DNA from 2 places in the Psychrobacillus sp. FSL K6-2836 genome. Region 1 is predicted to be linked to the other one. Evidence: a T-box and tRNA genes for the amino acid it is inferred to sense, from the RefSeq annotation. Region 1 holds a T-box; the other holds one or more tRNA genes.
The links. A T-box is a leader RNA that pairs with one kind of tRNA and senses whether it is charged. The one in region 1 lies ahead of argS (arginine--tRNA ligase), so its partner is inferred to be a tRNA-Arg.

Region 1 (16,104 bases):
ACGGATATCTATCTTGAATTTGCAGATCGTATTGGCGCAAAAGTTACACATGTATTTGATACACATCTACATGCCGATCATATTTCTGGTGGAAGAAAGCTTGCTGAAAAAACAAGCGCAACCTACTGGCTTCCCCCAAAAGATGCTGTAGATGTAACATTTGATTACCAACCATTAGAAGATGGAAATGAAGTGACAATTGGTAATACTTCTATAAATATTCATGCATTATATTCACCAGGTCACACAATCGGGTCAACATCCTTTGTTGTGGATGAAAAGTTCTTACTATCCGGCGATATTTTATTTATCGATTCAATTGGTAGACCAGACCTTGCCGGTTTAGCAGAAGACTGGGTAAAAGATTTAAGAGAAAGTCTCTACGCAAGATACAGAGCATTATCTGGGGAGCTAATCGTTTTACCAGCACACTTTATGATCATCGATGAATTAAATGCAGATGGAAGTGTATCTGAAAAGTTAAGTACACTTTACGAAACAAATCATGGGCTAAATATAGAAGATGAAAATGAATTTAGAAAGCTTGTGACTGAAAATTTACCGCCCCAGCCAAATGCATATCAAGAGATTCGAGAAACGAATATGGGGATATTGAACCCTGATGAAGAAAAACAACGTGATATGGAAATTGGACCAAATCGTTGTTCGGTTCGTTAAAGTAATCAGTTTCTGATAAGGTATTTTCAAAAGAATTACAGGGAATCAAAGAGGGAGCCGCAACAGGTTCCCTTTTTAAAAGGAGGAGGAAAATGGATATAGGTTTTATTGTTACCATCTTCTTCATTGGATTGATAGGCTCGTTTATTTCTGGAATGTTAGGAATAGGTGGATCCATTATTAATTTCCCGATGCTGTTGTATATCCCTTCTGCACTTGGTATTGCCCAGTTTACAGCCCATGAAGTGTCAGGAATAACTGCCATCCAAGTATTTTTTGCTACGATTGGTGGAGTCTATGCTTATCGAAAAGGTGAATTTTTAAATAATAAATTGATTGCTTACATGGGTGCTAGTATTCTAATCGGTAGTTTCTTTGGGGGATTAGGTTCTACGCAAATGCCTGAAAGTGGAATCAATTTCGTATATGGAATTTTGGCAATTATTGCGGTCATCATGATGATAATACCTAAAAAAGGACTTGATGACATACCCCTTGAACAAGTAAAGTTTAATAAATGGCTTGGTGCATTGCTCGCATTAATCGTTGGAGTTGGGGCAGGTATTGTCGGTGCAGGCGGGGCGTTTTTGTTAGTACCTATTATGCTTACCGTTTTAAAAATACCTACAAGAATGACAATTGCTTCTTCCTTAGCGATAACACTTATTTCATCAATAGGTGCCATCGCCGGAAAAGTATCGACTGGGCAAGTGGAATTCTTACCATCACTTATCATGGTGGCTGCTAGCTTACTTGCCGCACCACTTGGGGCTATGGTTGGAAAAAAGGTAAATACAAAAGTGTTAAAAATGATTTTAGCAATATTAATATTTGTAACGGCAGTTAAAATTTGGATAGATATATTAGTTTTTTAAAATTAATAAGCTCCTTTCATGGAGGAGGATTATATATGAATTCAGCAATGGTGATTAGATGAGCACAAGGTCTAAACTAGCTGCTTAGGTGGCACTTTTCACGCAGTCCATTCGACGCTAGTTGGAATGTTGGAGGTTAAACCACATATGAAACGGATAAAATCGATAGAAGCTTGGCGAGAGTTATTGGAAAAGTCCAAAGAACAGCCATTTCTTCTATTTAAATTCAGCAAGACATGTCAAAGCAGCTTATCAGCTATGAAAGAAGTACAAGCGCTTGAAACAGAACTTCCTAAATACATAGTCATTGTACAGGAGGACAGAAGTGTTTCAAACACGATAGAAAAAGATCTCAGGGTAAAGCATGAGTCCCCTCAACTTCTAATCTTGAAAGATGGAAAAGGAATTTGGCAGGCTACTCACTACAAAATAAAGAAGTCTCTATTAAACGAGGCAATAAATACGTATGTTTGATTAGTAGCGCCTATGACTGTTCAAGAATTAGGTCAGCTCTTTTATGGGGGTTGAACAAAATATTAATAGTGACTGAGAATCACAAAATTATTCCTCTGAAAAGAAAGGAGAAGATATGGTTACATTAACATCGATCAACTCAGTAGAAAAGTTTATCGAAGACCACAAGTTTAGTTTTTTATATGTATCAAGAACTAATTGTGGAGTTTGTCATGCTATACTGCCTCAGCTGAAGGATTTACTGAAAGAATTCCCACTAATACAGCTAGGGCATATAAATGCAGATGATGTCGAAGAAATAGCTGGATGTCTTTCGGTTCTTACTGTACCAGCACTACTATTATTTGTAGATGGTAAAGAAATTTTAAGGGAAGCACGATTTGTTCAAATGCAATCTTTGCATGAAAAAATAAGCAAAATTTATAACATGATTGTTGAGGAATCGGATTGATTTTAGTTCATTCAGTTTCATAGAAAACATTTAACTTAACGTTTAAAGATACAAAACTATACATGAAAGGATGATTAAAATGAACCATTGGAATGAACGTTTTCAAACAGAGGATTATGTTTATGGCAGGGAACCGAATGCTTTCTTGACGGAATTTCAGAAGAAAATAAAAGTTTCGGGTAAGGCTCTTGCCATTGCTGAAGGGGAAGGGCGTAATGCGGTTTACTTAGCGGAGCAGGGAATGAAAGTCACAGCATGGGATTATGCGGAATCTGGGCTCGCGAAAACAAATAAGCTCGCAGATGAACGTGGGGTAGCGGTCACGACTGAGCTTGTAGACTTAAACGAAGCAAAATGGAGTAGAGCTAATTGGGATGAAATTGTATGTATCTTTGGTCATTTCCCGACAGAGCTTCGGCACAAAACACTTCAAGGTGTAAAAGAAGCTGTAAAGCCAGGTGGTTATTTTCTGACAGAGGTGTATTCACATTATCAAATTCCTTATAAAAGTGGCGGGCCGCAAGAGCTAGACTTTTTATACAAACCGGAAGAGTTTTTGAAAATCTTTGCTGAATGGCGCATTGTTCACTTTTTCATGGGAGAAGTTGTCCGCCATGAAGGAGAATTCCATAATGGGGAGTCACATGTAATCCAATTTGTTGGGCAAAAACCAAAGGAGCAAAGGAATTAAAGCGAAAATATTGGGGTTGGAAATGATTTGATATAGTTAATCAATAATAAAACACGACTCCGAAAAATTAGTGCGAGTCGTCTTTTTTAATATTGCTATTTAAGCTTATTTAATTGAATGAGTACTCAATTTCATCAGACTTTCACAAAGCTTTAGTAATATAGACAGGAAGCAATAAGTCGGGAGGGTTTAACTGTGACACTGTCGAGTATACAATCTTCAATTGCTATTATCATTTTAAGCTTTAGTATGGGATTTCTCACTTACTACTTTATAAGTGATTTAGCAAAAGAAAAGAAGAAAATTCATATGGAAGAAACGTTGGATCAACTGATAAATTTTGTTATTTTTATTTGGGTTGGAAAAATCATTTTAAACTTTTCGATTTTTATAGTTGATCCGATGGCCATATTGTCTTATCCAAGTAACTCACTTGCATTTTACTTAGCTGCTCTATTTAGTGTGATAACAATTGTGATTCAATCTAAACGTAGAAGAATTGATGTGCTACCATTTTTTAATGCATTTATACAAATATTTTTAGTTACTTCATTTGTGTATGAATTTACTCAAATAATTTGGAATGGCAATACATATTCAATTGGCTATATGGGTTTAGTCGCTTTGTTATTAGTTGTATTTGTAATCATGCGCGATCATGTATCCCCACACTGGTTGAATCTATTCATATTCCTCGGATGGACCATAGGTAGCTTAGGTTTGGCAGTTAAGATGCCAATCATGATGGTGTTTGGGTATACTTTGGCACCATGGTTTTTAGTTTTAATGCTCCTTATAAGTTGTCTACTAATTATTTATCAGAAAAAGAAAGAGGGTGCCATAAGTGGGGGGAATTGAGACAGATACGATGTTAGGGTTAGGGATGTTTTTAGCATTAGGAGCAGGGGCATTATCTTTTTTATCGCCTTGTGTGCTACCGATTTTTCCCGCGTACCTATCCTATATTACTGGAATCAGTGTCAAGGAACTGCAGGGAAATCATGATAATACAATACGAACTAAATTATTAAGTCATTCCGTATTTTTTTTGTTAGGTGTATCCCTTGTTTTTATTGGCTTAGGCATGGGAGCTTCTTATTTAGGGCAATTTATTCAAACATTATTAGTAGGTGATACTGGGCTCCTTATTCAACGTTTAGCCGGAGTGTTAATTATCTTCATGGGGCTTTTCGTTGGAGGTTGGATTAATATTACAATGCTAATGAAGGAAAGACGTTTTCAATCTGCAAAAAGACCAGTGGGCTATGTAGGTACTTTTTTGGTGGGCATGGGTTTTGCTGCTGGTTGGACACCGTGTATTGGGCCAATCTTCGGTTCCATTTTATTCTTGGCAGCCAGTAATCCAGCTCAAGGAATTATATACACGGTAATGTATGCATTGGGGTTTGCATTGCCATTTCTTCTCTTGACGTTCTTCCTAGGATCAACCAAGTGGATCACTCGACATAGTCAAGTAATAATGAAAACAGGCGCGGTGATTATGATAATTATGGGATTGATCTTATTTACTGGTCAAATGCCGCGCATCACTGAGTTTTTACTGAAACTAGTGCAAGATACATGGTTTGATAAATTAGGATGAAGGAGGTAATGAGAAATGAAAAAGGCGATTCTTATTATTATAGTAATGGGGATGCTTGGTTGGTCAGTCTATGAGTTTCTATTCGCTTCAAATGAAAAAACTACTCAAGAAGAGAATAAACTAACAAACCAGCAGATAAATAATCCAGTAGAAGTGGAAGAATCCAATGAGGTAGGAATTCGTAAAGGTGAGATTGCCCCTGATTTTGAACTCACTACATTAGATGGTGAGACAGTCCAGTTGTCAGATTACAAAGGTAAGCGAGTCATGCTGAACTTCTGGGCAACATGGTGTCCGCCTTGCCGCGCCGAGATGCCTGATATGGAAAAGTTCCAGAAAAATAAGGATGTACAAGTTTTGGCTGTGAATTTAACCGAAACAGAATCGAATCAGGATAATGTACAAAAATTTGTAGATGAATTGAACCTAACGTTGACAACTCCATTAGATGATCAATCTGCTGTTTCAAACGAATATAAGGTTATGGCTTATCCAACTACCTATATGATTGACTCGAATGGACGCATTCAATTTATCACGATGGGTGCAATGAATTACGACTTCATGGTACAGCAATTTGAAATGATGCAATAGGTTTCTTCCATCGTATAAAATTAGAATAGCAATTATTCTTATAAAACAAGGATCGTTGATGATGATAAAATGTAGAGATATTTATGAATTGATATTCTATTGTAAACAACACCGCTCATATTAAATAACGGTGTTGTTTGCATTTAAAATAATAGAACAATCTAAATAATAACCAGATATGTGAGGAATTAATGTTATATCGAATTTTGTTTAGTAATTAATGTATGACTAATTGTTTTAGTTAAAACTCCCCCATTAAAGTCAAGCCACTTTTCTTTTTCTCGCTCTACTGCCCGATTTTGCCATTCAAACCAAATGAATGAACATTCACTACAATGACTCTCTACACCACTATTATTATGCAAATCTCTACGTATAAATAAAGTCCTTTTGCGACAGCAGTAGCAATAAATTATTTTCTCATCATGTTTTATTATCATAATAATCTTCCCCTCCAATATACAATATTAATTGTCTATTACTTGGAAATTTATTCTTAAAACAAAAAAGACTGTAGATAAACTCAATTTTACCGAGTTTATCCACAGTCTAAACCGTACATTAAAAATACGCTTATACGTTTTTCTAAAACTAGTCATCTGGATTTAGGTTATTTTGCATAAGCTCCTGTACTTTGTCAACCTGCTCCTTAGATGCAAGCTCGGTCTTATACCAGCCTTTGTTACTCATTATCTTAAAAAGCAGATAGTGGTTGGAGCTCGCATTTTCAAAACATTGTTCATAAATTTCACGTAGCTGCTGATGTGTGGTCTCTAATATTGTATTGTTAATACTGCGGCAGCGCCCCTTCTCCAGCTCTAGACAAAGCTGAAGCATTTCACGGTCTGTTAAACCACGTCCTGCGATATTATTTGGCATATGAACCCACCTTTTGAAGTTATTGAGTGTTGTTAGTACGATTAAAGTATTGGGAGAGGCTAGCAATTTTTAACTGGTGTTTTTCCGCTATTTCTTCCATTATTTTTCTTAGCTCTTGGTCTTTGCATTGTGTTGCACACCAATTCATCGTTTTCGCAATTATTTCCTCTCCACGTATTTCATCTTCCATAAATGCCAATTCTTTCATCGTTAGAACGGTCACTTTATTTCACCTCCCAAACAATTAATAGTAAAGTTAGTATTGTTTGTATTTATCTATTTTATCCTTTAAAAAAGTCTTATAAATTTTGATAATTAAATACATCTTTAACGACCACGACTAATAATCTAAGCTTGGTTGATTAATTATCCTTGCCAGTAATTTAAAAAACTAGGGCGTTAGAATTAACGTGTGTTGGCAGAACTTCCTCATGGTCGTTTTCGGTATAGAATTCTTCTCGGATAGCAATATTTGCTTCAGCTGGTTCCAAATCTAAAAAATCTTCTTTTTTCAACCTTTTCCCCCCTTTAACTAACTATCAGTATGAAACAAAAATGGAGAAAAATTCAGTATCTAACTTAATTATTAATACATTACTACATAGCTATTGTGAAGTAGCATTTGTTCTATCCTTATCTAGTTTCATTAATCATAATTTAATTGTATAGTATTGGTAATAGATAGAGATAAATTCTTGGATTGTAATTCTTTTTGAAAGAAGGTTGTATAATGATTAATCAATTAAGAAAAATTTACTCGTCTGTAAAAGTATATAAAGACGGTTCCGATGATTTAAGCATAGATTATAAATGGTTTACCACAGACAAAAATGAAATAATTGGTATCCGTAATGACGAATTAACCTCAAAAGATATCTCGTTATTAACTACTTTTCTATCTCCGTATAATGTGCAGTTCCCGACACCAACAGAAGCAGAAAAAAACTGGAGGAAAATTATTTTTTCTGCAGAATTGATGGAAGAAAAGGATTGGAAACCGAGTAACTCTTTTCGGTTCGTTTATTTTTCGTTCAATAAAAATCAAATTGAACCCGTTTTGTTTAAGGATGCCATAGAGGCACTTTTTGATAAGCAAGTACCTATTTTATGGGAGAGCGAGCACGAAGGATTTATCATAGAGCAACAAATGCAAGAAGAGGAAAGTATTTCATATGAGCAGATAATCGATATTTTAATGAGTGATTTATATGTGAAAATTAACTTTTTTGTAGGACCATACAAAAAGGATATAGCGGATATTACACTTCACTATAATTCATTGACCAATGTGGCCAAACGCGTTTTCCTTTATACGAACAAATCGGTAGTGACGTATGTGGAAGCTATACCGTTTATACTTACAAAGCAGACCGAGGCTGAATTACGATTGGATATTTCTAAAACTATATTGCAAGAGTACATACACGACGCAGAGACGATTAAAATGATTGAGACTTTTTTAAAGTGTAACTTAAATCTTTCAGAGACTGCTAAAGTACTCCATCTGCACCGCAACAGTCTTCAATATCGATTGGAGCGTTTTTTTGATAAGACCGGGATCGATATTCGCCAATTCCATGATGCAATGACGGTATCCTTGGCATTAATAGCTAGAAAATGATTTTTGGTAAACATACACTAAATTCTTCTTTATCTTTGTGCACTATTCCCATTTCTTGAAAATTTAAAATATAGTATTCTATTAGTAATGAAAGCACTTTCAATTCAAGGGGGAAATAGGATGGCTGAACTTAAATTAGTAAATATTAAAAAGGTATATGACAATAACGTAGTTTCTGTAGAAGACTTCAATTTGGAAATACGAGATAAAGAATTTTTAGTATTAGTTGGTCCTTCTGGTTGTGGTAAATCGACGACATTACGTATGATTGCTGGATTAGAGGAGATTTCTTCAGGGGATTTATTTATCGGTGATAAACGCGTAAATGATGTACCACCAAAAGATCGTAATATTGCGATGGTATTCCAAAACTACGCGCTATATCCACATATGGACGTTTATAATAATATGGCTTTTGGGCTGAAGCTTCGCAAATTTAAAAAAGATGAGATTAAAAAACGTGTAGATAATGCTGCAAAAATTTTAGGGCTGGAGAGCCTATTGAATCGTAAGCCAAAAGCTCTTTCTGGTGGTCAACGTCAGCGTGTAGCGCTTGGTAGAGCAATCGTACGTGATGCGGAAGTGTTCTTAATGGATGAACCACTATCTAACTTAGATGCAAAGCTTCGTGTGCAAATGCGCGCAGAAATTCAAAAATTACATAGTCGTCTGCAAACGACAACTATTTATGTAACGCATGACCAAACAGAGGCAATGACAATGGCTACGAGATTAGTAGTTATGAAAGACGGGGTCATTCAACAGGTTGGTGCACCAAAAGAGGTATATGACGAGCCGGATAATGTATTTGTTGGTGGATTTATTGGATCTCCAGCGATGAATTTCTTAAATGGTAAATTGGTTGGTAATTATTTTGTGATGGATGATGTAAAGTTACTTGTTCCTGATGGCAGACTTAAAATTCTTAAAGAACGTGGGTATGACGGAAAAGATGTTATTCTTGGTATACGTCCAGAGGATATTAATGACGAGCAAGTTTTCTTAGACTTCTCTCCTGAAACGAAAGTGAGTGCATCTGTAGAGGTTGCTGAGTTAATGGGAGCAGAAATTATTCTTTATTCGCAAGTGAACAATCAAAACTTCGTTGCTCGAATTGACTCGCGTTTCAATATTTCAGCAGGAGATACAATTGACTTAGCATTTGATCTTAGTAAAGCACATTTCTTTGATAAGGAAACGGAACAACGCATTAAATAGAAACCAAGCCGCTAAGGAGTTAAATTCCTTAGCGGTTTTTATCATTCAACCTGGGTAACATTTCTCGTGATCAAGCTTGTTGTGACTCCCACAAAAAAGATCGTAATAATCGATAGGAGTAGCGTATCGGTAGACAATAATAGCCCGCCACATAACACCACTATAGTATCAATGATAAAGATAAGTATACCTACATTTATATCCGTTTTTTCACTAAGTAATTGAGCGACTAAATCTGTTCCCCCGGTACTTGTCTTAAACCTCAGCATCAAACCAATACCAACACCAACAAAAATTCCGCCTGAAATAGAACTGTAAATCGAACCAATATGTATGAATCTAACCAATGGCTGAAACAAATCTATCAAAAAGGAGGAGATAATCATCCCGTGTAAACTATTATAAAAATATTCCCGATAATTGAACCATGCGATGATAAAGATTGGGATACTAAAAAGAATAATCATTAACCCGGGCTTTAAAGCCCAAAGATAATTTAATATTAGTGCTATGCCGATAATCCCACCGTCTAATACCTTATGAGGTATCAAAAAAAGATTAATACCTAATGCTATAAAAATACTTCCAATCAGTATAACCAAGCCTTTTTTCATCCAATACATCTTTTCAACTCCCAAGGACATCCATGTATATACATTATGAAAAAATAGCAATGAAAATGTAAAAAATATTGCTATGTTAAAGGAAAAGGTTGAGTTATTGTAGAATAGAATTATAATTCTTCCTAACTTTTACTGTTGTTACTTGGAGGCTACTAATGCAAAGTTCCCCAAACAAACCAGTCCTGCGAGTGTATTCTTTTCCACCAATACGTTCATAAAAACATAGAACAGATTTACTTTGTTTCTTTAGCTTAACCATCAAAACGATATAATTTGAAATGTAATACTTAAACTAATTGTAGGTAACTTAAGAAAATTTGAAGGTTAAAAAAGGGGGATTATTCAATGAAAGATTATGGGGATGATTTATTTAAAGGCACAGCTTGGTATTATTCACGATATAGACCAGTATATTCCGCTAATCTAATCAGATATTTAAGGAATAAGTTTTCTTTAGATGGAAATGGTAACATGCTGGATTTGGGCTGCGGTGATGGGCGTTTATCATTAAGGTTCTCTGATTGGTTTGAAAAAATAGTAGGGTTGGATACTGAGTCTGAGATGATCCAGGAGGCTGAAAGAATCAATAAAGAAATTAGAGTTGAAAATACAGAGTGGTTTCTTGGTGATGTTGAAAAATATAAACGTAATAACAACATGACCTTTAGATTGGTAACTATTGCAAAGGCATTTCACTGGATGGATAGACCACGGATTCTTGAAAGTTTATATGAAATGGTTGCTGTTGGTGGAGGAATAGCTATTATAGATAATTACTCTCCTAATGAAACGCTTTTGCCATGGCAACAGACCGTTCAAGAGGTTGTAAAGCATTGGTATGGGGATGAAAGAAGAGCAGGGAATATTACATACAGTCATCCAACAGTTAGTCATCAGGATATTATAGCAAATTCAAAGTTTGACCTAGAAATTCATCAAATACCTTCTTATGAGCACATATGGACATTGGACTCTATAATTGGAAATCACTATTCAACTTCCTTTGGTGCTAAACGTTTTCTAGGAGAAAAAGTGGATTTATTTGAAAAACATTTAAAAGAGGAATTGTTAGCTATTGATAAAAATGGAGTGTTCAAAGAGCAAATAAAAACATCAGTAAAACTTGCTCTGAAAAAATAATTCTATCCTTTAGTTAAACAAGGCAGTCATTTCGATGGTCTATTATTAAGTCCAATACATCAAGTAGATTTTGGTGGTCTTCTGTGAATTTACACTTATTAAGAGACTCATTAATAACATAATATAGTCAAGAGTATAAGTATGGAACAATTTAATATTCAAGTTTTCCCTTACCTTTTTCCACTTTTTTTTGAATTTGCAAAAAATTCTCTGTTTTTCATTTTCATTATGTTATGATGATTTTATCATGATTTTCAGGCAGCAGGGGGATTTTTTGTGAAACGTTTTATGCAGTGGGTGCTACGGTTAGTTGTTGCATTCATCGGTATTTTGCTTATTAGTGGATTGCCAATTCTTATTAATGGTTTTCAAAAAGGGGAGTTTTGGTGGAGAGAATATGGGGAACATTTACTCGTTCTTTTCCCACTGAAGCATTTCTTAGATACATATTATAGTAGTTATATTGGAGAATATATATTTTATTCACTTGAAGTATTATTTCTAGCACTTTTTGTTGCAGTTGTTTTCGCTTTATCATTTACAGTAATTACGATGCTTTTTAAAGAACGTGCACGACAGCGCATCAAAACAATATTTTTCTTTTTGGAATCATTGCCGGATATTTTAGTTATTTTACTTATTCAATTACTAGTTATCATTGTCCATAGACATACGGGTGTTTTTATGCGAATTGCATCTACTGGTGGAGAGAAAATCTACCTGCTTCCTGTTTTTTGTTTAATGATTTTGCCGATGGTTCAGCTTTACCGCTTAAGTATGCTGACGTTTGAAGCAGAGGAAAGAAAATTGTATGTAGAGCTCGCTAGATCACTTGGATTTAATAAGGTCATCATTTTATTTATACATATTTTTCGTAATGCTATCATTAGTATTTTCTTTCAGTCCAAAAAAACGATGTGGTTTATGCTATCCAATTTATTCATCTTAGAGCGAATGTTCAATATGCCGGGTATTATGTTCCACTTAAGTGAGCATTTATCTGGAGAGTTATTTTTAATAACTGTATGTAGCTTTTTCATACCAGTGTTCATCGTATATAGCTTTTTTGAGTGGTACTTTTTACGTCGGACAAGCCGTGGAGGTGCTATATTATGAAATTGCTATGGAAACAACCTTATTTTGTATTTGGTTTTCTCATATTAGCTTTCTTTCTTATCGGAAGCTTTGTATTTGAATGGATAAATGGTCCAGACCCGAAGCAAACCTATTTTATAATGGAAAAAGGGAGAGTTATCGAGGCCGCACCGCTTTCTCCAAGCTGGCCGCATCCGCTAGGGACCGATCAGTATGGCTTTGATATGTTCGCTAAAATTATGCTCGGAGCAAAGTATACGATTATTTCAGCTATGGGTGTCGCTGCAGTACGGATGCTAATAGCCGTACCATTAGGATTTGCAATCGGGACCTATTGGCAAAAACGTCGTAGAACGATTAATAGTTTCATCGATCCTCTTCATTATGTACCGATGACTATTTTTTCCTATTTAATGCTCTATTCGGTGTTATGGGAGCCGATGGAAGGATTCTCCACAACTGTCTGGGAGCGTATTGTTATTCAAGTAGTATTAATGGCCATTATTACAGTACCGATTGTTTCTTCTCTTATTGGCAATGAAGCGAACTTATTGTATCAGCAGGAATATATTCTTGCCTCCAAAACTCTAGGTGCAAGTAAGTCCCGAATTATTACTAGACATCTATTCCCAATGATGCGAGAAAAGCTATTCGTCTTATACGGTCAGCAGGTCGTGGAAACCTTAGTCGTCTTCACTCATTTAGGACTTTTACAATTGTATATTGGAGGGACAGATGTCAGCTATGATCCAATGTTCGGTGATCCACCTAAATCGATTGCATATGAATGGGCAGGTCTTTTTGGGTCTTCCTTCCGTTACTTGCAGGGAGTTCCTTGGTTGCCACTTGGTCCAGCCATTTGCTTCGCACTTGTCATTTTAGCAATTGCTGCGATGATAGAAGGTTATACAAGAGCAGTAAGCGGTCAAGTGAAAATACCGAAGCGCAAGAAAGTTTCTTTGGTCTCTGACAAAACAGTGGAGTGGAATCAACAACAATTAAAAGAAAGAATGCAGCTACTATTTAAGGATAAACAAAAACTGTAGAGTGTAATCTGCAGCTTTTGTTTAGCTACTTTTATTCTTCTACTTTTTTACCTCTTGTCAGCTTCTCAAATGGTTCCATTTCTTTATCTCGTTTTGGAAAGTAGTTGAATGGATTTCTTTCTTGTGCAAATTCTTCTTTTGCATTCAATTGAATACCGATTTTAGCACCAGCAGTTGCCGCTGGATCGTTTATTATATTTTCTTTTTTACCATCCAAATGTGGTGTGGGATTCACATGTGGATTGTCACTTCTTCGTGGCATTATATCATCTCCTTTGTAGTTAATATGACAAAGGAGAGGTGGTTCTATTCGAGGTTTGTGTTTTCCCTTTTTACTAAGCAAATTTATTTTACAAATGAATCGAGGTTTTAACAATGACGACTATGCCAATTATTGAAACGTCAAGATTATTATTAAGAGAAGTTACAAACGAGGATGCTTCTGACATGTTACGCTATTTGTCAGATAAGGATGTTGTAAAACATATGGGATTGGAACCTTTTCAATCTGTAGAAGACGCTCTGGATGAAATCAGTTGGTATCAGTCTATCCGCAAAGATGAATCTGGCATTAGATGGGGAATTACGCTAAAAGATGCTGGCAAGGTTATCGGAAGCTGCGGATTTCTTAATAGGAGCACAAAAAATTACCGTGCTGAGGTGGGATTCGAATTAAGCAAAGAATATTGGGGAAGAGGAATAGCTGGGGAAGCATTGGAAGCAGTTATTAAGTTCGGTTTTGATCATTATTCATTCGAACGAATCGAAGCCTTAATCGAACCGGCTAATGTCCCTTCACAAAAATTAGTGGAGAAGCAAAGATTTAAAAGAGAGGGTTTACTAAGACATTATGAATATACTTGTGGAAAATTTGATGACTTGTATATGTATTCTATTTTAAAAGATGATTGGGGTTGTTGACACAATTCTGAATCTCTTGTACGATATGTAAAATCATAAAGTTAAATTCGTTGAAGAAGAGAGTAATCGATACGAGACTGGGAAGCGAGTTAGGGATGGTGGGAGCCTAATACAAGAAGAATCGATGAACCGCACTTTGGAGAAATGTCCTGAAAGTCTAGTAGGGAAAATCGGGGAAGGCACCTCGTTAAGAACGGAAAAGCGGTCACAATTGTGGCAACTAGAGTGGTACCACGGGAATTTTAGCTCTCGTCTCTTATTTAGAGACGAGAGCTTTTTATATGGGAGGAAAATACATGAACCTGACAAACCAAATCGCAAATGTCATTTCAAAGGCATTAGAAAATGAATGGACTGTTCAACAAATAGAGCAGTTACTAGAAAAGCCAAAGCAGACGGAACTAGGTGATATTGCATTTCCTTGTTTTACACTGGCGAAAAAATTGCGTAAAGCTCCACAACAAATAGCGTTAGAGTTAAGTACTAAGTTAGAGGATAAGTTAATAGCCAGCGTTCAAGTCGTTGGTGGGTATGTGAATATTTTCTTCAATCGGACGCTAGTTACAAACCAAGTTTTACAATCTATTACGATGGATCAACAGCAGTATGGAAGTAAAAATAAAAAGCAGGAAAAAATTGTGATCGATTTTTCCTCGCCAAATATAGCAAAGCCTTTTTCAATGGGGCATTTGCGTTCAACAGTAATTGGTAACGCTCTAGCGAATATTGCGGAGAAAAATGGGTATGAAGCTATTCGCATTAATCATCTTGGTGACTGGGGCACACAATTTGGCAAGCTTATAGTTGCTTATAAATTATGGGGAAATGAGGAGAAAATCCTTGCAGCACCAATTGAAGAGTTATTAAAGATTTACGTGCATTTTCATGATATGGCAGAAAAAGATGACTCTTTAAATGAGCAAGCTCGTGCAGCTTTTAAATTACTTGAAGAAGGAGATGAAGAGGCTCTCTCTTTATGGAAATGGTTCAAAGAGGCTTCTTTAAAGGAGTTCCAAATAATCTATGAACTTTTGGGTGTTCACTTTGATTCTTATGCTGGTGAAGCTTTTTATAACGATAAAATGACTAATGTAGTTGACGATTTAAAGGAAAAAGGATTATTAATTGAATCTGAAGGTGCTTTTGTAGTAGAGCTTGATGATATGCCACCAAGTCTAATTACTAAAAAAGATGGGGCGACCCTTTATGCGACACGCGACCTAGCAGCAGCTTTGTATCGTCATCAAACATATCAGGCAAGTAAAACATTTTACGTTGTGGGAAATGAACAAACACTACACTTTAAGCAACTATTTTCAGTGCTACAAAAAATGGGGTATGAATGGTCCGACCAGCTACAACATGTTCCATTTGGAATGATGCTCAAAGACGGCAAAAAAATGTCTACGCGTAAAGGCAAAGTGATCTTGCTTGCGGATGTAATAGCTGATGCTATTAAAACTGCAGAGCATAATATTTACGAGAAAAATCCAACATTAGAAAATAAAGGTGAAGTCGCAAAGCAAGTAGGAGTAGGAGCAGTTATTTTCAATGATTTAAAAAATGATCGCATGAACGATATTGATTTTTCATTGGAGCAAATGCTTAATTTTGAAGGGGAAACAGGACCTTATGTACAATATACGAATGCTAGAATTAGTTCATTGCTCCAAAAAGGTAACTTTGGGGCTGAAGCATTCACTTTTTCACCAATTGGAGTTGAAGCGTGGCCAATTATCCAGCTACTCGAGGATTTTCCACATGTGGTAGAAAAAGCTTTTGATCATGCAGATCCATCTCAAATTGCGAAGTTTAGTTTACTGCTTGCACGCCAGTTCAATAAATATTATGCTAGTACAAAAATTTTAGCTAATGATGGAACGACAGCTTCTAAGTTAACATTTGCCTTTGCGATATCTGTTGTCTTGCAGGAATCCTTACGACTATTAGGTGTACCAGCTCCAAAGAAGATGTAATATCGGAAATTTTAGGAACCAGGTTCTCAAACAATTCAGAATTCAACGAGAACCTGGTACCTTTCACTATAGTCTAACCTTAACCTCAGTACCGTCACTAGCTTTGACATCTACTAGCACGATCCCCTTATAATTTTTCAGTTCCTTGAGGATAGGCTTTAGCGTATTTTTGTCTACTAGTGGAATGGTAAAGTCCAGTTTTCTTTTTTTGAAGTGTTC
Region 2 (16,104 bases), 2.1 Mb from region 1:
ACCGCTACACTTGGAATTCCGCTTTCCTCTTCTGTACTCAAGTCCCCCAGTTTCCAATGACCTTCCACGGTTGAGCCGTGGGATTTCACATCAGACTTAAAGGACCGCCTGCGCGCGCTTTACGCCCAATAATTCCGGACAACGCTTGCCACCTACGTATTACCGCGGCTGCTGGCACGTAGTTAGCCGTGGCTTTCTAATGAGGTACCGTCAAGGTACGAGCAGTTACTCTCGTACTTGTTCTTCCCTCACAACAGAGTTTTACGATCCGAAAACCTTCTTCACTCACGCGGCATTGCTCCATCAGACTTTCGTCCATTGTGGAAGATTCCCTACTGCTGCCTCCCGTAGGAGTCTGGGCCGTGTCTCAGTCCCAGTGTGGCCGATCACCCTCTCAGGTCGGCTACGCATCGTCGCCTTGGTGAGCCGTTACCTCACCAACTAGCTAATGCGCCGCGGGCCCATCCTGTAGTGACAGCCGAGACCGTCTTTTAACATTTCCCCATGTGAGGAAATGGATTATTCGGTATTAGCCCCGGTTTCCCGGAGTTATCCCAATCTACAGGGCAGGTTGCCCACGTGTTACTCACCCGTCCGCCGCTAAATCAGAAGAAGCAAGCTTCTTCGTCATTCGCTCGACTTGCATGTATTAGGCATGCCGCCAGCGTTCGTCCTGAGCCAGGATCAAACTCTCCATAATAGAGAACTTAAAAAGCTCATTTTGTTTTGCTGGCATCATCATTAAATGATGTCAAAATTGTTTTGCTTATCATTCTAACAAGTTAGCTGATAAGCTGTATGTCTTAACGTTTTGCATGTTCAGTTTTCAATGTTCATGGTGGAGCCTAGCGGGATCGAACCGCTGACCTCCTGCGTGCAAGGCAGGCGCTCTCCCAGCTGAGCTAAGGCCCCTAAAATAATAACTGGTCGGGAAGACAGGATTCGAACCTGCGACCCCTTGGTCCCAAACCAAGTGCTCTACCAAGCTGAGCTACTTCCCGTTATATGGTGCGCTCGGCAGGACTCGAACCTGCAACCTCTTGATTCGTAGTCAAGTGCTCTATCCAATTGAGCTACGAGCGCAATGTTTCATAAAAGTGGTGCCGAGGACCGGAATCGAACCGGTACGGTAGTCACCTACCGCAGGATTTTAAGTCCTGTGCGTCTGCCAGTTCCGCCACCCCGGCACTTTAATGAATCTTTGGAGCGGAAGACGAGGTTCGAACTCGCGACCCCCACCTTGGCAAGGTGGTGTTCTACCACTGAACTACTTCCGCTCGGTTATTAAATTAAATGGTGCGGGTGAAGGGAGTCGAACCCCCACGCCTTGCGGCGCTAGATCCTAAGTCTAGTGCGTCTGCCAGTTCCGCCACACCCGCAATATATATTCACTATAAAAAGTGATGAGCCATGTAGGATTCGAACCTACGACCCTCTGATTAAAAGTCAGATGCTCTACCAACTGAGCTAATGGCTCGAAAAATGGTGCCGGAGAAAGGACTTGAACCCTCAACCTACTGATTACAAGTCAGTTGCTCTACCAGTTGAGCTACTCCGGCAGGAGTAAATATATGGTGGAGGATGACGGGCTCGAACCGCCGACCCTCTGCTTGTAAGGCAGATGCTCTCCCAGCTGAGCTAATCCTCCATGGGAAATATAATTTTATTGCAAGCCCAGCGACGTCCTACTCTCACAGGGGGAGACCCCCAACTACCATCGGCGCTGAAGAGCTTAACTTCCGTGTTCGGTATGGGAACGGGTGTGACCTCTTCGCCATCATCACTAGACTTGAATACTTTTGAAAGACATGTTTTATTATAACAACTCTGTAGAATAATGCAAGAGTTATTTAATAAAAATTTATTCTTTCAAAACTGGATAAACGACATTGTTACGATAAACAAATTTGGTTAAGTCCTCGATCGATTAGTATTCGTCAGCTGCACGTGTCGCCACGCTTCCACCCCGAACCTATCTACCTCATCGTCTTTGAGGGATCTTACTTACTTGCGTAATGGGAAATCTCATCTTGAGGGGGGCTTCGTGCTTAGATGCTTTCAGCACTTATCCCGTCCACACATAGCTACCCAGCGATGCTCTTGGCAGAACAACTGGTACACCAGCGGTGTGTCCATCCCGGTCCTCTCGTACTAAGGACAGCTCCTCTCAAATTTCCTACGCCCACGACGGATAGGGACCGAACTGTCTCACGACGTTCTGAACCCAGCTCGCGTACCGCTTTAATGGGCGAACAGCCCAACCCTTGGGACCGACTACAGCCCCAGGATGCGATGAGCCGACATCGAGGTGCCAAACCTCCCCGTCGATGTGGACTCTTGGGGGAGATAAGCCTGTTATCCCCGGGGTAGCTTTTATCCGTTGAGCGATGGCCCTTCCATGCGGAACCACCGGATCACTAAGCCCGTCTTTCGACCCTGCTCGACTTGTAGGTCTCGCAGTCAAGCTCCCTTCTGCCTTTACACTCTTCGAATGATTTCCAACCATTCTGAGGGAACCTTTGGGCGCCTCCGTTACACTTTAGGAGGCGACCGCCCCAGTCAAACTACCCGCCTGACACTGTCTCCTACCCGGGTTACGGGTATGGGTTAGAATTTCAATACAACCAGGGCAGTATCCCACCGACGCCTCCTCCGAAGCTGGCGCTCCGGGCTCTATGGCTCCTGCCTATCCTGTACAAGTTGCACCAAAATTCAATATCAAGCTATAGTAAAGCTCCACGGGGTCTTTCCGTCCTGTCGCGGGTAACCTGCATCTTCACAGGTACTATAATTTCACCGAGTCTCTCGTTGAGACAGTGCCCAGATCGTTACGCCTTTCGTGCGGGTCGGAACTTACCCGACAAGGAATTTCGCTACCTTAGGACCGTTATAGTTACGGCCGCCGTTTACTGGGGCTTCAATTCGCACCTTCGCTTGCGCTAAGCACTCCTCTTAACCTTCCAGCACCGGGCAGGCGTCAGCCCCTATACTTCACCTTACGGTTTTGCAGAGACCTGTGTTTTTGCTAAACAGTCGCCTGGGCCTATTCACTGCGGCTCTTCAAGGCTATTCACCCTAAAGAGCACCCCTTCTCCCGAAGTTACGGGGTCATTTTGCCGAGTTCCTTAACGAGAGTTCTCTCGCTCACCTTAGGATTCTCTCCTCGACTACCTGTGTCGGTTTGCGGTACGGGCACCTATCACCTCGCTAGAGGCTTTTCTTGGCAGTGTGAAATCAGGAACTCCGGACATACGTCCTCGCCATCACAGCTCAATGTTATAGAATGCGGATTTGCCTACATTCACACCTTACTGCTTGGACATGCATAACCAACAGCATGCTTACCCTATCCTTCTGCGTCCCCCCATTACTCAAACGGTGGTTTGGTGGTACAGGAATATCAACCTGTTATCCATCGCCTACGCCTATCGGCCTCGGCTTAGGTCCCGACTAACCCTGAGCGGACGAGCCTTCCTCAGGAAACCTTAGTCATACGGTGGACGGGATTCTCACCCGTCTTTCGCTACTCATACCGGCATTCTCACTTCTAAGCGCTCCACCAGTCCTTCCGGTCTGACTTCAACGCCCTTAGAACGCTCTCCTACCACTGATACCAAAGGTATCAATCCACAGCTTCGGTGATTTGTTTAGCCCCGATACATTTTCGGCGCAGCGTCACTCGACCAGTGAGCTATTACGCACTCTTTAAATGATGGCTGCTTCTAAGCCAACATCCTGGTTGTCTAAGCAACGCCACATCCTTTTCCACTTAACAAATACTTTGGGACCTTAGCTGGTGGTCTGGGCTGTTTCCCTCTTGACTACGGATCTTATCACTCGCAGTCTGACTCCCAAACATAAATCATTGGCATTCGGAGTTTGTCTGAATTCGGTAACCCGGGATGGGCCCCTAGTCCAAACAGTGCTCTACCTCCAAGATTCTAACGTTTGAGGCTAGCCCTAAAGCTATTTCGGAGAGAACCAGCTATCTCCAGGTTCGATTGGAATTTCTCCGCTACCCACACCTCATCCCCGCACTTTTCAACGTGCGTGGGTTCGGACCTCCAGTAAGTGTTACCTTACCTTCATCCTGGACATGGGTAGATCACCTGGTTTCGGGTCTACGACCACATACTCATTCGCCCTATTCAGACTCGCTTTCGCTGCGGCTCCGTCTTCTCAACTTAACCTTGCATGTAATCGTAACTCGCCGGTTCATTCTACAAAAGGCACGCTATCACCCATTAACGGGCTCTAACTACTTGTAGGCACACGGTTTCAGGATCTATTTCACTCCCCTTCCGGGGTGCTTTTCACCTTTCCCTCACGGTACTGGTTCACTATCGGTCACTAGGTAGTATTTAGCCTTGGGAGATGGTCCTCCCGGATTCCGACGGAATTTCACGTGTTCCGCCGTACTCAGGATACACTCAAGAGAGAATGAATTTTGGACTACGGGGCTTTTACCCTATCCTGCGGACCTTTCCAGATCGCTTCGTCTAACTCATTCCTTTGTAACTCTATGTAGAGTGTCCTACAACCCCAAGAGGCAAGCCTCTTGGTTTGGGCTATTCCCGTTTCGCTCGCCGCTACTCAGGGAATCGATTTTTCTTTCTCTTCCTCCAGGTACTTAGATGTTTCAGTTCCCTGGGTGTGTCTCAGATGCGCTATGTATTCACGCAAATGTACTGCTCCATTACGAACAGTGGGTTTCCCCATTCGGAAATCTCCGGATCAAAGCTCACTTACAGCTCCCCGAAGCATATCGGTGTTAGTGCCGTCCTTCGTCGACTCCTAGTGCCAAGGCATTCACCGTGCGCCCTTATTAACTTAACCTAAAAGTTAAAAAGTCTTACACGTCGTGATTACGTAAATAATCACAACAGAATTTCTTGTTGTTTATTGTTTCAATGTCGTTTTATCCAGTTTTCAAAGAACAAAGGTTTTGCTCACTTTGCGACGAGTAATCGCAGGAGCAAGCGTTGAATCTTCATATAAAAATGAACATTCAAAACTGAACTGCAAAACGTTAAGATACAGATAAAGATCTGTATTCCGATATTATCCTTAGAAAGGAGGTGATCCAGCCGCACCTTCCGATACGGCTACCTTGTTACGACTTCACCCCAATCATCTGTCCCACCTTCGGCGGCTGGCTCCCGTAAGGGTTACCCCACCGACTTCGGGTGTTACAAACTCTCGTGGTGTGACGGGCGGTGTGTACAAGGCCCGGGAACGTATTCACCGTGGCATGCTGATCCACGATTACTAGCGATTCCGGCTTCATGTAGGCGAGTTGCAGCCTACAATCCGAACTGAGAACGGTTTTATGGGATTTGCTCACCCTCGCGGGGTTGCGACCCTCTGTACCGTCCATTGTAGCACGTGTGTAGCCCAGGTCATAAGGGGCATGATGATTTGACGTCATCCCCACCTTCCTCCGGTTTATCACCGGCAGTCACCTTAGAGTGCCCAACTAAATGCTGGCAACTAAGATCAAGGGTTGCGCTCGTTGCGGGACTTAACCCAACATCTCACGACACGAGCTGACGACAACCATGCACCACCTGTCACCGCTGTCCCCGAAGGGAAAACTCTATCTCTAGAGCGGTCAGCGGGATGTCAAGACCTGGTAAGGTTCTTCGCGTTGCTTCGAATTAAACCACATGCTCCACCGCTTGTGCGGGCCCCCGTCAATTCCTTTGAGTTTCAGTCTTGCGACCGTACTCCCCAGGCGGAGTGCTTAATGCGTTAGCTGCAGCACTAAGGGGCGGAAACCCCCTAACACTTAGCACTCATCGTTTACGGCGTGGACTACCAGGGTATCTAATCCTGTTTGCTCCCCACGCTTTCGCGCCTCAGCGTCAGTTACAGACCAGAAAGCCGCCTTCGCCACTGGTGTTCCTCCAAATCTCTACGCATTTCACCGCTACACTTGGAATTCCGCTTTCCTCTTCTGTACTCAAGTCCCCCAGTTTCCAATGACCTTCCACGGTTGAGCCGTGGGATTTCACATCAGACTTAAAGGACCGCCTGCGCGCGCTTTACGCCCAATAATTCCGGACAACGCTTGCCACCTACGTATTACCGCGGCTGCTGGCACGTAGTTAGCCGTGGCTTTCTAATGAGGTACCGTCAAGGTACGAGCAGTTACTCTCGTACTTGTTCTTCCCTCACAACAGAGTTTTACGATCCGAAAACCTTCTTCACTCACGCGGCATTGCTCCATCAGACTTTCGTCCATTGTGGAAGATTCCCTACTGCTGCCTCCCGTAGGAGTCTGGGCCGTGTCTCAGTCCCAGTGTGGCCGATCACCCTCTCAGGTCGGCTACGCATCGTCGCCTTGGTGAGCCGTTACCTCACCAACTAGCTAATGCGCCGCGGGCCCATCCTGTAGTGACAGCCGAGACCGTCTTTTAACATTTCCCCATGTGAGGAAATGGATTATTCGGTATTAGCCCCGGTTTCCCGGAGTTATCCCAATCTACAGGGCAGGTTGCCCACGTGTTACTCACCCGTCCGCCGCTAAATCAGAAGAAGCAAGCTTCTTCGTCATTCGCTCGACTTGCATGTATTAGGCATGCCGCCAGCGTTCGTCCTGAGCCAGGATCAAACTCTCCATAATAGAGAACTTAAAAAGCTCATTTTGTTTTGCTGGCATCATCATTAAATGATGTCAAAATTGTTTTGCTTATCATTCTAACAAGTTAGTTGATAAGCTGTATGTCTTAACGTTTTGCATGTTCAGTTTTCAATGTTCAGTTCGTCATGTCGTTTTGGCGACTTTAATATCATATCAAATCTCGATATCATTGTCAACAACTTTTTTTAATTTGTTTTTCGTGTAAGTCACTAATGAAAATGACAACTTGATAACTATACCACCTGTAAATAGTTATGGCAAGTAGTTTTATAAACTTTTCTTTAAAAACTTTTATATATATTTCACCTACAATATATAGTGCAAATATAAAAAGTGAGCCACTACCAATAGTAGTAACTCACAATCCAACTTAATCTTTATGACGCATTGTTGGGAATAATAGTACATCGCGGATAGATGCTGAATTAGTTAATAACATTACTAAGCGATCTATTCCGATTCCAAGACCACCTGTTGGCGGCATTCCATATTCCAATGCCTCTAAGAAATCTTCATCCATTTCATGTGCTTCATCATTACCAGCTTCTTTTTCTACCATTTGTGCTTCGAAGCGCTGACGTTGATCAATAGGATCATTTAACTCTGTAAATGCATTTGCATGTTCACGACGTACGATGAATAATTCAAAGCGATCCGTAAAACGACCGTCTTCTGGATTTTTCTTCGCAAGTGGTGATACTTCCACTGGATGACCAAAGATAAATGTTGGTTGCACTAGTGTTTCTTCTACTTTTTGTTCGAAGAATTCATTTAATACATGTCCCACTTCCATAGAAGGTTTAACTTCTACGCCATGTTCCTTAGCTAATGCGTGTGCCTCTTCCTTCGTTAGTTTTGCCCAGAAGTCAACACCAGTAGTTTCTTTCACTGCATCAGCCATATGCCAACGTCTCCAGCCTGGGGCAAGATTAATCTGATCTTCGCCGTAAGTTACTGTTGTCGTTCCTAAAACATCTTGTGCTACATGAGCAACTAAGTTCTCGGTTAAATTCATAATGTCGTTGTAGTCTGCGTAAGCCTCATACAATTCAATCATCGTAAACTCCGGGTTATGACGGGTAGATACTCCTTCGTTACGGAATACGCGACCAATTTCATATACTTTCTCTAACCCACCAACTATAAGGCGTTTTAAATGTAACTCAATTGCGATACGCATATATAATTCCATATCTAACGCATTATGGTGAGTGATGAAGGGACGTGCTGCTGCTCCACCAGCTATTGTATGTAACATTGGTGTCTCCACCTCTAAATAACCTTCGTTATCTAAATAACGACGCATAGCACGGATTATACGACTTCTAGTAATAAACGTATTTTTACTTTCTTCACTTGTCATTAAATCTAAGTAACGTTGACGGTAACGTTGCTCTACATCTTTTAAGCCATGGAATTTCTCTGGCATCGGGCGTAGTGATTTTGTTAGGAAAGTAAACTCGGTTGCTTTTACAGATAGCTCTCCAACTTGTGTACGGAATACATTTCCACGGACACCAACGATATCTCCTAAGTCAGCCGTATTAAATAACTCATATGCATCATCACCAATTGCATCTTTACGTACATAAATTTGAATTTGGCCACCAAGATCTTGAATATGAGCAAATCCCGCTTTCCCTTTTCCACGCTTAGTCATAATACGACCTGCAATGACTACTTCATGTAAAGTTTCTTCTAATTGTTCTTTTGTATATTGATCGAACTCAGTAACTACTTCGTTACTTAAATGCGAACGTACGAATTTACTACCAAAAGCATCTAGCCCTTTTTCTTGTATTGCAGTCATCTTTTGTCTTCTCACCAAAAGTTGATCGTTTAATTCTTCCATATTAGACATATTCGTCACTCCTCCACTACCTATTATCCGCAATTACATTTCACGTTGCATTTATTGTACACAATTTCTGCGTTCTAATCATCTTTTTCTAATAGAAGAAAACTTTTTCTATTATTCTGTTTTTGAATCAAAACGAAAAAAGCTGCCACCTATAGTGACAGCCCTTTGTTTTACGATTAGATCACGATAGATTTTACTTCTTCATATTCTTTAGAAGATTCTTCAGCAAAGTAACACAAATAGTCTCTTAACTCTTTTGCAGATTCTGTTTGGTTAATCTTGTTTCTTGCTGTTCCATTTCCGCGAATACCTTTTAAGTACCAAGATGCATGTTTGCGCATTTCTCTAACTGCAATATTTTCACCTTTTAAAGCCACTAAGCGATCAAAGTGAAGTAAGCATATGTCCATCTTTTCTTGTACTGTAGGTTCTGGTTTTAGCTGACCAGATTCCAAGTACTCTACCGTACGATAAATCATCCATGGATCACCAAGTGCTGCGCGACCAATCATCACTGCATCTACGCCTGTTTCATCTAGCATACGTTTTGCATCTTGAGGTGTATTTACGTCACCATTTCCGATAACAGGAATATTCACTGCCTCTTTCACTTGACGTATTAAATCCCAATTTGCATGCCCTTCATACATTTGAACACGTGTACGACCATGTACAGCTACCGCTGATCCACCAGCACGCTCGATTGCTTGCGCGTTTTCCACCATATAAAGATGTTCTTCATCCCAACCAGTACGCATTTTAACACTAACAGGCTTTTTAACGTTATCCACTACTGCCGCTACCATTTCATAGATCTTGTTAGGATCCAAAAGCATTCTAGCCCCTGCTTCACATTTAATGATTTTGTTTACGGGGCAGCCCATGTTGATATCAATGATATCCGCTGACGTATGTTGGTCAACATATTTAGCTGCCTCTACAAGTGTTTCTTTTTCTCCACCGAAAATTTGTAGTGACAGTGGATTTTCACGCTCGTCGATATAAAGCATACTCAACGTTTTTTCGTTTTTCTGTACAATCCCTTTATCCGAGATCATCTCCGCATATACTAAGCCTGCTCCGAATTCTTTTACTGTCAATCGAAATGCAGAGTTACAAATACCAGCCATTGGCGCTAACACTACTCGGTTATCCATCACATGATTGCCTATTTTAAATGGTTTTGTTGATGTATTTGCCATCATTATTCACCTTCTTCTTTTTCTCCTTTTAATTCTTCTACTTGTATATGAAGTATAGAGGCAATTTTTTCTAATTGCTCATCACTCGGTACTCGTTTACCTTGCTCTATTTGACCGAGTATAGACACAGACATATCCATTTCTTTTGCAAGTTCAACTTGCTTTACCATCTTTAACCTGCGAAATGCACGAATGCGCCGACCCCATCGAATGTTTTCCATAAATGGACGCCTTCTTTCTGAACATGCGCTACATCTGCTATTAACTGCTTAGATTGTGGATCTACTAAATTTGCTTGTAATTCCACAAGTGGTATAAGCACGAAGCCTCTTTCCATCATCCTAGGATGTGGGATAGTAAGATCTTCTGTTTTCACATTCTCTTCATTATACAACAAAATGTCAAGGTCTACGGTTCGTGGCCCCCAACGAATATCTCTCTTGCGACCTAACTTCGCCTCAATTTCATTGCATTTTTTCAATATTTCATGCGGTGTCAATAAAGTTTTGATCTCCACCACCATATTCAAAAATGCTGCTTGATCCTCATATCCCACTGGATCTGTTTCATAAACCGAAGACATATTTGCCACATTCACATGTTCAATCTGTTGTAGTAAATCTACCGCCTGCTGAAGATATTCAAGACGATTTCCTATATTAGAACCTAGTGATATAAAAGCAATGTTCATCATAGTGCGCCTCTAGTGATATCGACGGCTACAGAAGCATAGTGTCCGACAATCGGCGGGTTCGGTTTCACCAATTGTATACGGCAGCCACTAACCTTTGCTGCATATGTATGCAAGATAGACGAAGCAATTTTTTCCGCAACTGCTTCTATTAATAAATATGGTTTACCTTCTACTATTTCTTTGCATAATTCAAAAACCTCTGCGTAATTTACAGTTTCCTCTAAATTATCGGTTTCACCAGCTCTTTTTAAATCACACGCTAAGGTGATGGTCACCCGAAAAATTTGACCTAGCTTCGTTTCCTCTGGTAACGCTCCGTGAAATCCGTAAAATTCTAAATCATTCAAATGTATATAATCCATTTAGATTAAGCCTCACTTTCTGTATAGTGCACTTTTCCAGTCAACACATCCATCATTTTTGTCATACGAGTCATTTCTTTTACATCATGTACGCGTACCATATGACATCCAACCTGAACACCATAACAAACTGTTGCTCCAGTTCCTTCCATCCGTTCATCGACTGGAAGATTCAGTACATTTCCGATTAATCGTTTGCGCGATGTTGCCAGTAGCACAGGGTAGCCCATCTCGACTAATTCATTTAAATGCTGCATCATCAATATATTTTGTGTTGTTGATTTGGCAAAGCCAATTCCCGGGTCAAGCCATATATGCTCATCTGGAACTCCAGCAGCTTTCGTTATTCGGATACTCTCTACTAGATCTTGTTTCGCATTAGACCAGAAATCTGTATACTCTTCATTGTCCCTATTGTGCATCAATATTATCGGAACGCCATACTCTGCTGCAACTTTTGCTATTTCAGGGTCTCTCTTCGCTCCCCAAATATCATTTATCACATGTGCACCTGCGATTATCGCAGCTTTTGCAACTGCTGACTTATATGTATCAATGGAGATTACTGCATTTACCTCTGCACTTATTGCTTTAATGACAGGTACAACACGGGCGATTTCCTCTTCATCTGTGATAAGTGTATAGCCAGGTCTAGTAGACTCGCCGCCGATATCTATAATTTTCGCACCATCCGCTACCATTTGCTTTGCTCTTGTAACAGCTGCTTCTATATCATTAAACTTACCACCGTCCGAAAAAGAATCTGGAGTAACATTCAGTATGCCCATTACAATTGTTTCCTTATCGAAGTTTAATGTAACTCCACCTGCATCAAATCTGCCACTATTATTATGTAAATTCATCATTCAACCCTTTCTGATTGTATGCATCTTGTATAGGCTTCGTGTAACGCCTTATAAACAGCTCCAGTGTTACCCAAAAACCGAATTTCCTCTATTTGCTTAATCGGAATGATTTCTTGTATTGCATTTGTAATGAAAACCTCATCTGCCTTTTCTAATACTTCTTTCGTAAAGAAACCTTCTTCTATTTCAAACAAAGAACAGTTCATCATCCACTCTCGAGTTGTACCGGCTAAAATACCTGTTTCCAAAGATGGAGTATATACTTTTCCATTAGTCGACCAGAAGATATTCGAAGTTATCCCCTCCGCTACAAATCCTTCCGCCGTTAGGAAGACCCCTTCACAAGAAGCAAGCGACTCTACTTCAAATCTAGCGTGTACGTTATTGGCATAGTGGTGCGATTTATGACGTATACCACTTTCTGGAGTATTTCTTATTGTATCTAGCCAGACCGCAGTTTTTTCTGTTCCTCTAGGTGCTAAATTTAATGCCTTCCGATATAAAATAACAGTCGGCTTCTTATAATGCGAAGGTTGTAGACCAATATCATGTACGCCAGCCGAAATATTCAAACGAAAATAGCCATCCTCCCTATTATTCGCTTCTGTAAGTGCTTCTACCGCAGATAATATCTCTTGCTCTTCATAAGGCATTGTTATTCGAAAATCCTCAAGTGCCCGACACAACCTATTCCAGTGAGCATCCCATAAAAAAACTTGCCCACTATATGTCCGGAATGTTTCAAAAAAACCAAGTCCATATAAAAAACCATGGTCATATGCAGAGACCACTAAATCTTCTGCGCGGTATAGCCTTCCATCCTTCCAAGCATCCATTTATCTGCTCTCCTTGGCAGTTAAACTATAAGTTTCAACAAAATTACGGATGATCTTTTTCCCTTCCTCCGTCATAATTGACTCTGGATGGTATTGAACACCCTCTACTGCATATTTTTTATGGCGAAGTCCCATAATTTCTCCTTCTTCTGTCCAAGCTGTTATCTCCAAACATCTTGGTAACGATTCTCTCTCTACAAGTAAAGAATGATATCTGGTGGCCCGAAAAGGATTTGGCATATCGGCATTTACACCTTCGCTATTATGGAAAACAGGGGACACTTTCCCATGCATTAATCTATCTGCACGGATAACCTTTCCACCAAATGCTTGTCCAATAGCCTGATGACCTAAACAAACACCCAATATGGGGATTTTTCCTGCAAAATGGTTGATTACCTCTAAACTAATACCAGCTTCATTTGGTGTACATGGTCCTGGCGACACAACGATGACTTGAGGATTTATCGCTTGAATAGCCTCTATGGTTAGTTCGTCATTACGAACCACCTTCACTTCGATTCCTAACTCTCCAATATATTGAACGAGATTGTACGTAAACGAATCGTAGTTATCAATCATTAAAATCATTTATGCCCTCCTTCTGCCATAGCTTTCGCCTGCCATACTGCTTTTGCTTTATTTAAAGATTCCGCGTATTCCGCACTTGGTACCGAGTCAATGACGATACCAGCTCCCGCTTGAATATGAGCCATCCCATCTTGAATAAACGCGGTTCGGATTACAATATTAAATTCTAAATCACCTGAAAACCCTAACCAACCAATTGATCCTGTATATAACCCTCTACGAACTGGCTCTAGCTCTTCAATTATTTCCATTGTTCGAATTTTAGGTGCACCAGTAATGGTACCTCCAGGGAACATTGCTCGGATAATCTCTGCATTAGATGTTCCAGATCGAAGCGTCCCCTTTACATTAGAAACAATATGCATCACGTGGGAATATCTTTCTATGACCATGAACTCATCCACTTCTACTGTTCCATAGGATGAAACGCGACCAAGATCATTTCGCTCTAAGTCGACAAGCATGACATGCTCCGCCCTCTCTTTTTCGTTTTCGATCAGTTCATTTGCTAGTGTTATATCTTCCTCATCATTTTTTCCACGTGGTCTTGTCCCAGCTATTGGTCTCGTAGATAATTCAGTTCCCTTTTTCTTTACTAATAACTCGGGTGATCCAGAGACAACCGAAAATTCCGGTGCTTGTATATATACCATATAAGGGGAAGGATTGAATGCACGTAGCGCCTCATACATCGCAATTGGACTTACTTTCAATTGCTTTGATTGCCTAACAGATAAATTAACCTGGAAGACATCACCTTGAGCTATATATTGTTGAATTTTCAGTACTGCTGCTTCAAATTCACTTGAACTCACCGATACATGCAATTCAGCAGGGTCTTCAGCCATTTCCATTGCAGAGCCAGGATGGAATATTCTTAAATCCATGCCCTTTTCAGCAGCTTCCATATATTTTTGCTCAAGTTCCACTAAATCCACATTACAAGTAGATAACTTCATTAATGTGACTATTTCTGTTTCTATATCTAACACTGCCCAGTAATCGTATATATGGAAGTAGATATCTGGTATATGTAAATCATCATCAGCTAGATTCGGTAAAACTTCTATTTTTCTTGCATAATCATAGCTAATAAAACCAATTGCCCCTCCTTGAAAGTCAGGTAAACCCTGCTGAAAAGGTAATGTATATTCAGAAATCAGTTTTTCTAACTCCTCAAGCGCTTCTCCTGCACGAACCTCTTGCTCTCCGCTACTCCAATGAATTTGCAAGCCATTTTCTACTGATTTTGTGACAGCTATTGGATTCCATGCTGCAACAGATAAATGACCACCTCTGCCACTCTCCAAAAATATATTATATGCTTCTTCCTTAGTTAACGTTTTATATGCATAGAAAAAAGCTTCCTTCGACATATGAAAAGTATGTGTTTCCAGTTTGATATTCACTTTCTCAAATCCCCCTAAAAACGATTTGACTTCATCTTAACTTGAAACTACTACTTTTCGCCACTAGAAAAAATGCAGAAACTATTTATCAAATAGATTTACAGAGAAAAAAGAGGAAGCATTAGCTGCTCCCTCCTTCACATATTCTATTCTTTTTGGATTAATCTTCGAATTGGTATAAAGGTGTGCTCAAGTAGCGTTCTCCGTTATCTGGAACAATCGCCAATACTTTTTTACCTTTTCCAAGTTTTTTAGCAAGTTGAAGTGCCGCATAAATCGCTGCTCCTGCAGAAACTCCTCCAAGAATACCCTCTAATTTCGCTACTTCACGGGAAGTTGCATATGCATCATCATTTGATACTTCGATAATGGAGTCGTAGAGCTTTGTATCTAGAACTTCTGGTATAAATCCTGCACCAATACCTTGAATTTTATGAGGACCCGGTTTACCGCCAGATAAAATATTTGAATCTGTTGGCTCTACTGCAGCAATATGAATGTCTGGGAATTTCTCTTTTAACACGCCACCTGCCCCAGTTATTGTTCCACCAGTACCGATACCTGATACAAATCCATCTAATTGATCGAATGCCTCTACGATTTCTGGACCTGTTGTTAAACGGTGAACTTCTGGATTAGCTTCGTTGTTAAATTGCTGTGGCATAAACCATCCATTTTCGTTTGCAAGCTCTTCCGCTTTTGCAATAGCACCTTTCATACCATCAGCTCCAGGAGTTAATACAAGATCAGCTCCATATGCGCGAAGTAAGTTTCTGCGCTCTAGGCTCATAGTGTCTGGCATAACTAATACAGCGTTATATCCTTTTGCCGCTGCGATCATCGCAAGACCAATACCTGTATTACCACTTGTAGGCTCAATAATTGTGCCATTTTCCGTTAATTTACCTTCTTTTTCAGCAGCTTGGATCATGGCAAGTGCAATACGATCTTTTACACTACTACCCGGGTTAAAGTATTCAAGTTTTACATACACTTCTGCATCCTCAGGGTTTCCTACACGGTTTAATTTTACGATTGGTGTTTTTCCGATCAGATCCAATACAGATTGCGCTAACTTCGTCATTTTCCCACTCCCAATTCCTACTTGTCTAATAGGTTTTATTTTTTTAATCATACCAATGAATCAGAAGAATTGTCAATAAAATTACATTCAAATATTTCAAATGTTTCGGCTAGTCATTTCACCCATAGGTAATTGGTTGAAATATAAAAGAATTATACCCTTCCGTTTTGAATTTAACGGAAGGGTATTGGACAAGCTAATCTTTTATTGCTCTATTAATCATTCACTATAAACCCAGTCTGCATCAAATTCTTTCCAAAAAGCTTCCTGGGTAACTGATTGTGGCAACTGATCAAGTGCAAGTTCACGACGAATATGGTCTTTTACTTCAGCATATGAAAAGGATTGACCTTCAAATACACTTTCCACCATTAACACGGCAAATCTACCATCACCTAATGCAATCGGGTTACTCCATTTACCTTTGTCGGTATTCTGTACTACACTAACCAAAGCTTCATCCACCGATTCATTTCCTTCTGATACGTAACCGATATCTCCACCAAGACTAGCCGAACTTGCATCGGCCGATCGCTCTCTTGCCAGCCCTTCAAAG

Region 2: it encodes a tRNA-Arg, which carries the amino acid that the T-box ahead of argS (arginine--tRNA ligase) is inferred to sense. The anticodon was not compared.

What each region holds. Positions count from the first base shown of each region.
Region 1 covers NZ_JBBOOM010000001.1:4,213,602-4,229,705, forward strand. The annotation lists gene MKY37_RS20540 (MBL fold metallo-hydrolase) at 1-678, shown strand, start outside; gene MKY37_RS20545 (sulfite exporter TauE/SafE family protein) at 771-1,553, shown strand; gene ytxJ (bacillithiol system redox-active protein YtxJ) at 1,701-2,027, shown strand; gene MKY37_RS20555 (thioredoxin family protein) at 2,143-2,478, shown strand; gene MKY37_RS20560 (SAM-dependent methyltransferase) at 2,558-3,169, shown strand; gene MKY37_RS20565 (hypothetical protein) at 3,365-4,027, shown strand; gene MKY37_RS20570 (cytochrome c biogenesis CcdA family protein) at 4,014-4,772, shown strand; gene MKY37_RS20575 (TlpA disulfide reductase family protein) at 4,788-5,366, shown strand; gene MKY37_RS20580 (hypothetical protein) at 5,561-5,806, opposite strand; gene MKY37_RS20585 (spore coat protein) at 5,958-6,245, opposite strand; gene MKY37_RS20590 (hypothetical protein) at 6,265-6,468, opposite strand; gene MKY37_RS20595 (hypothetical protein) at 6,629-6,760, opposite strand; gene MKY37_RS20600 (PucR family transcriptional regulator) at 6,976-7,866, shown strand; gene MKY37_RS20605 (ABC transporter ATP-binding protein) at 7,987-9,084, shown strand; gene MKY37_RS20610 (YitT family protein) at 9,126-9,707, opposite strand; gene MKY37_RS20615 (class I SAM-dependent methyltransferase) at 10,053-10,847, shown strand; gene MKY37_RS20620 (hypothetical protein) at 11,124-11,963, shown strand; gene MKY37_RS20625 (ABC transporter permease) at 11,960-12,988, shown strand; gene MKY37_RS20630 (hypothetical protein) at 13,020-13,250, opposite strand; gene MKY37_RS20635 (GNAT family N-acetyltransferase) at 13,364-13,909, shown strand; T-box leader at 13,951-14,169, shown strand; gene argS (arginine--tRNA ligase) at 14,206-15,885, shown strand; gene MKY37_RS20645 (hypothetical protein) at 15,952-16,104, opposite strand, start outside.
Region 2 covers NZ_JBBOOM010000001.1:2,101,355-2,117,458, forward strand. The annotation lists rRNA gene MKY37_RS09745 (16S ribosomal RNA) at 1-700, opposite strand, end outside; tRNA gene MKY37_RS09750 (tRNA-Ala) at 837-912, opposite strand; tRNA gene MKY37_RS09755 (tRNA-Pro) at 925-1,001, opposite strand; tRNA gene MKY37_RS09760 (tRNA-Arg) at 1,007-1,083, opposite strand; tRNA gene MKY37_RS09765 (tRNA-Leu) at 1,099-1,187, opposite strand; tRNA gene MKY37_RS09770 (tRNA-Gly) at 1,203-1,277, opposite strand; tRNA gene MKY37_RS09775 (tRNA-Leu) at 1,295-1,379, opposite strand; tRNA gene MKY37_RS09780 (tRNA-Lys) at 1,405-1,477, opposite strand; tRNA gene MKY37_RS09785 (tRNA-Thr) at 1,484-1,559, opposite strand; tRNA gene MKY37_RS09790 (tRNA-Val) at 1,573-1,648, opposite strand; rRNA gene rrf (5S ribosomal RNA) at 1,673-1,788, opposite strand; rRNA gene MKY37_RS09800 (23S ribosomal RNA) at 1,908-4,836, opposite strand; rRNA gene MKY37_RS09805 (16S ribosomal RNA) at 5,072-6,625, opposite strand; gene lysS (lysine--tRNA ligase) at 7,014-8,504, opposite strand; gene dusB (tRNA dihydrouridine synthase DusB) at 8,681-9,706, opposite strand; gene MKY37_RS09820 (helix-turn-helix domain-containing protein) at 9,709-9,927, opposite strand; gene folK (2-amino-4-hydroxy-6-hydroxymethyldihydropteridine diphosphokinase) at 9,879-10,400, opposite strand; gene folB (dihydroneopterin aldolase) at 10,397-10,762, opposite strand; gene folP (dihydropteroate synthase) at 10,768-11,625, opposite strand; gene pabC (aminodeoxychorismate lyase) at 11,625-12,464, opposite strand; gene pabA (aminodeoxychorismate/anthranilate synthase component II) at 12,465-13,055, opposite strand; gene MKY37_RS09850 (anthranilate synthase component I family protein) at 13,052-14,431, opposite strand; gene cysK (cysteine synthase A) at 14,625-15,548, opposite strand; gene MKY37_RS09860 (peptidyl-prolyl cis-trans isomerase) at 15,768-16,104, opposite strand, start outside.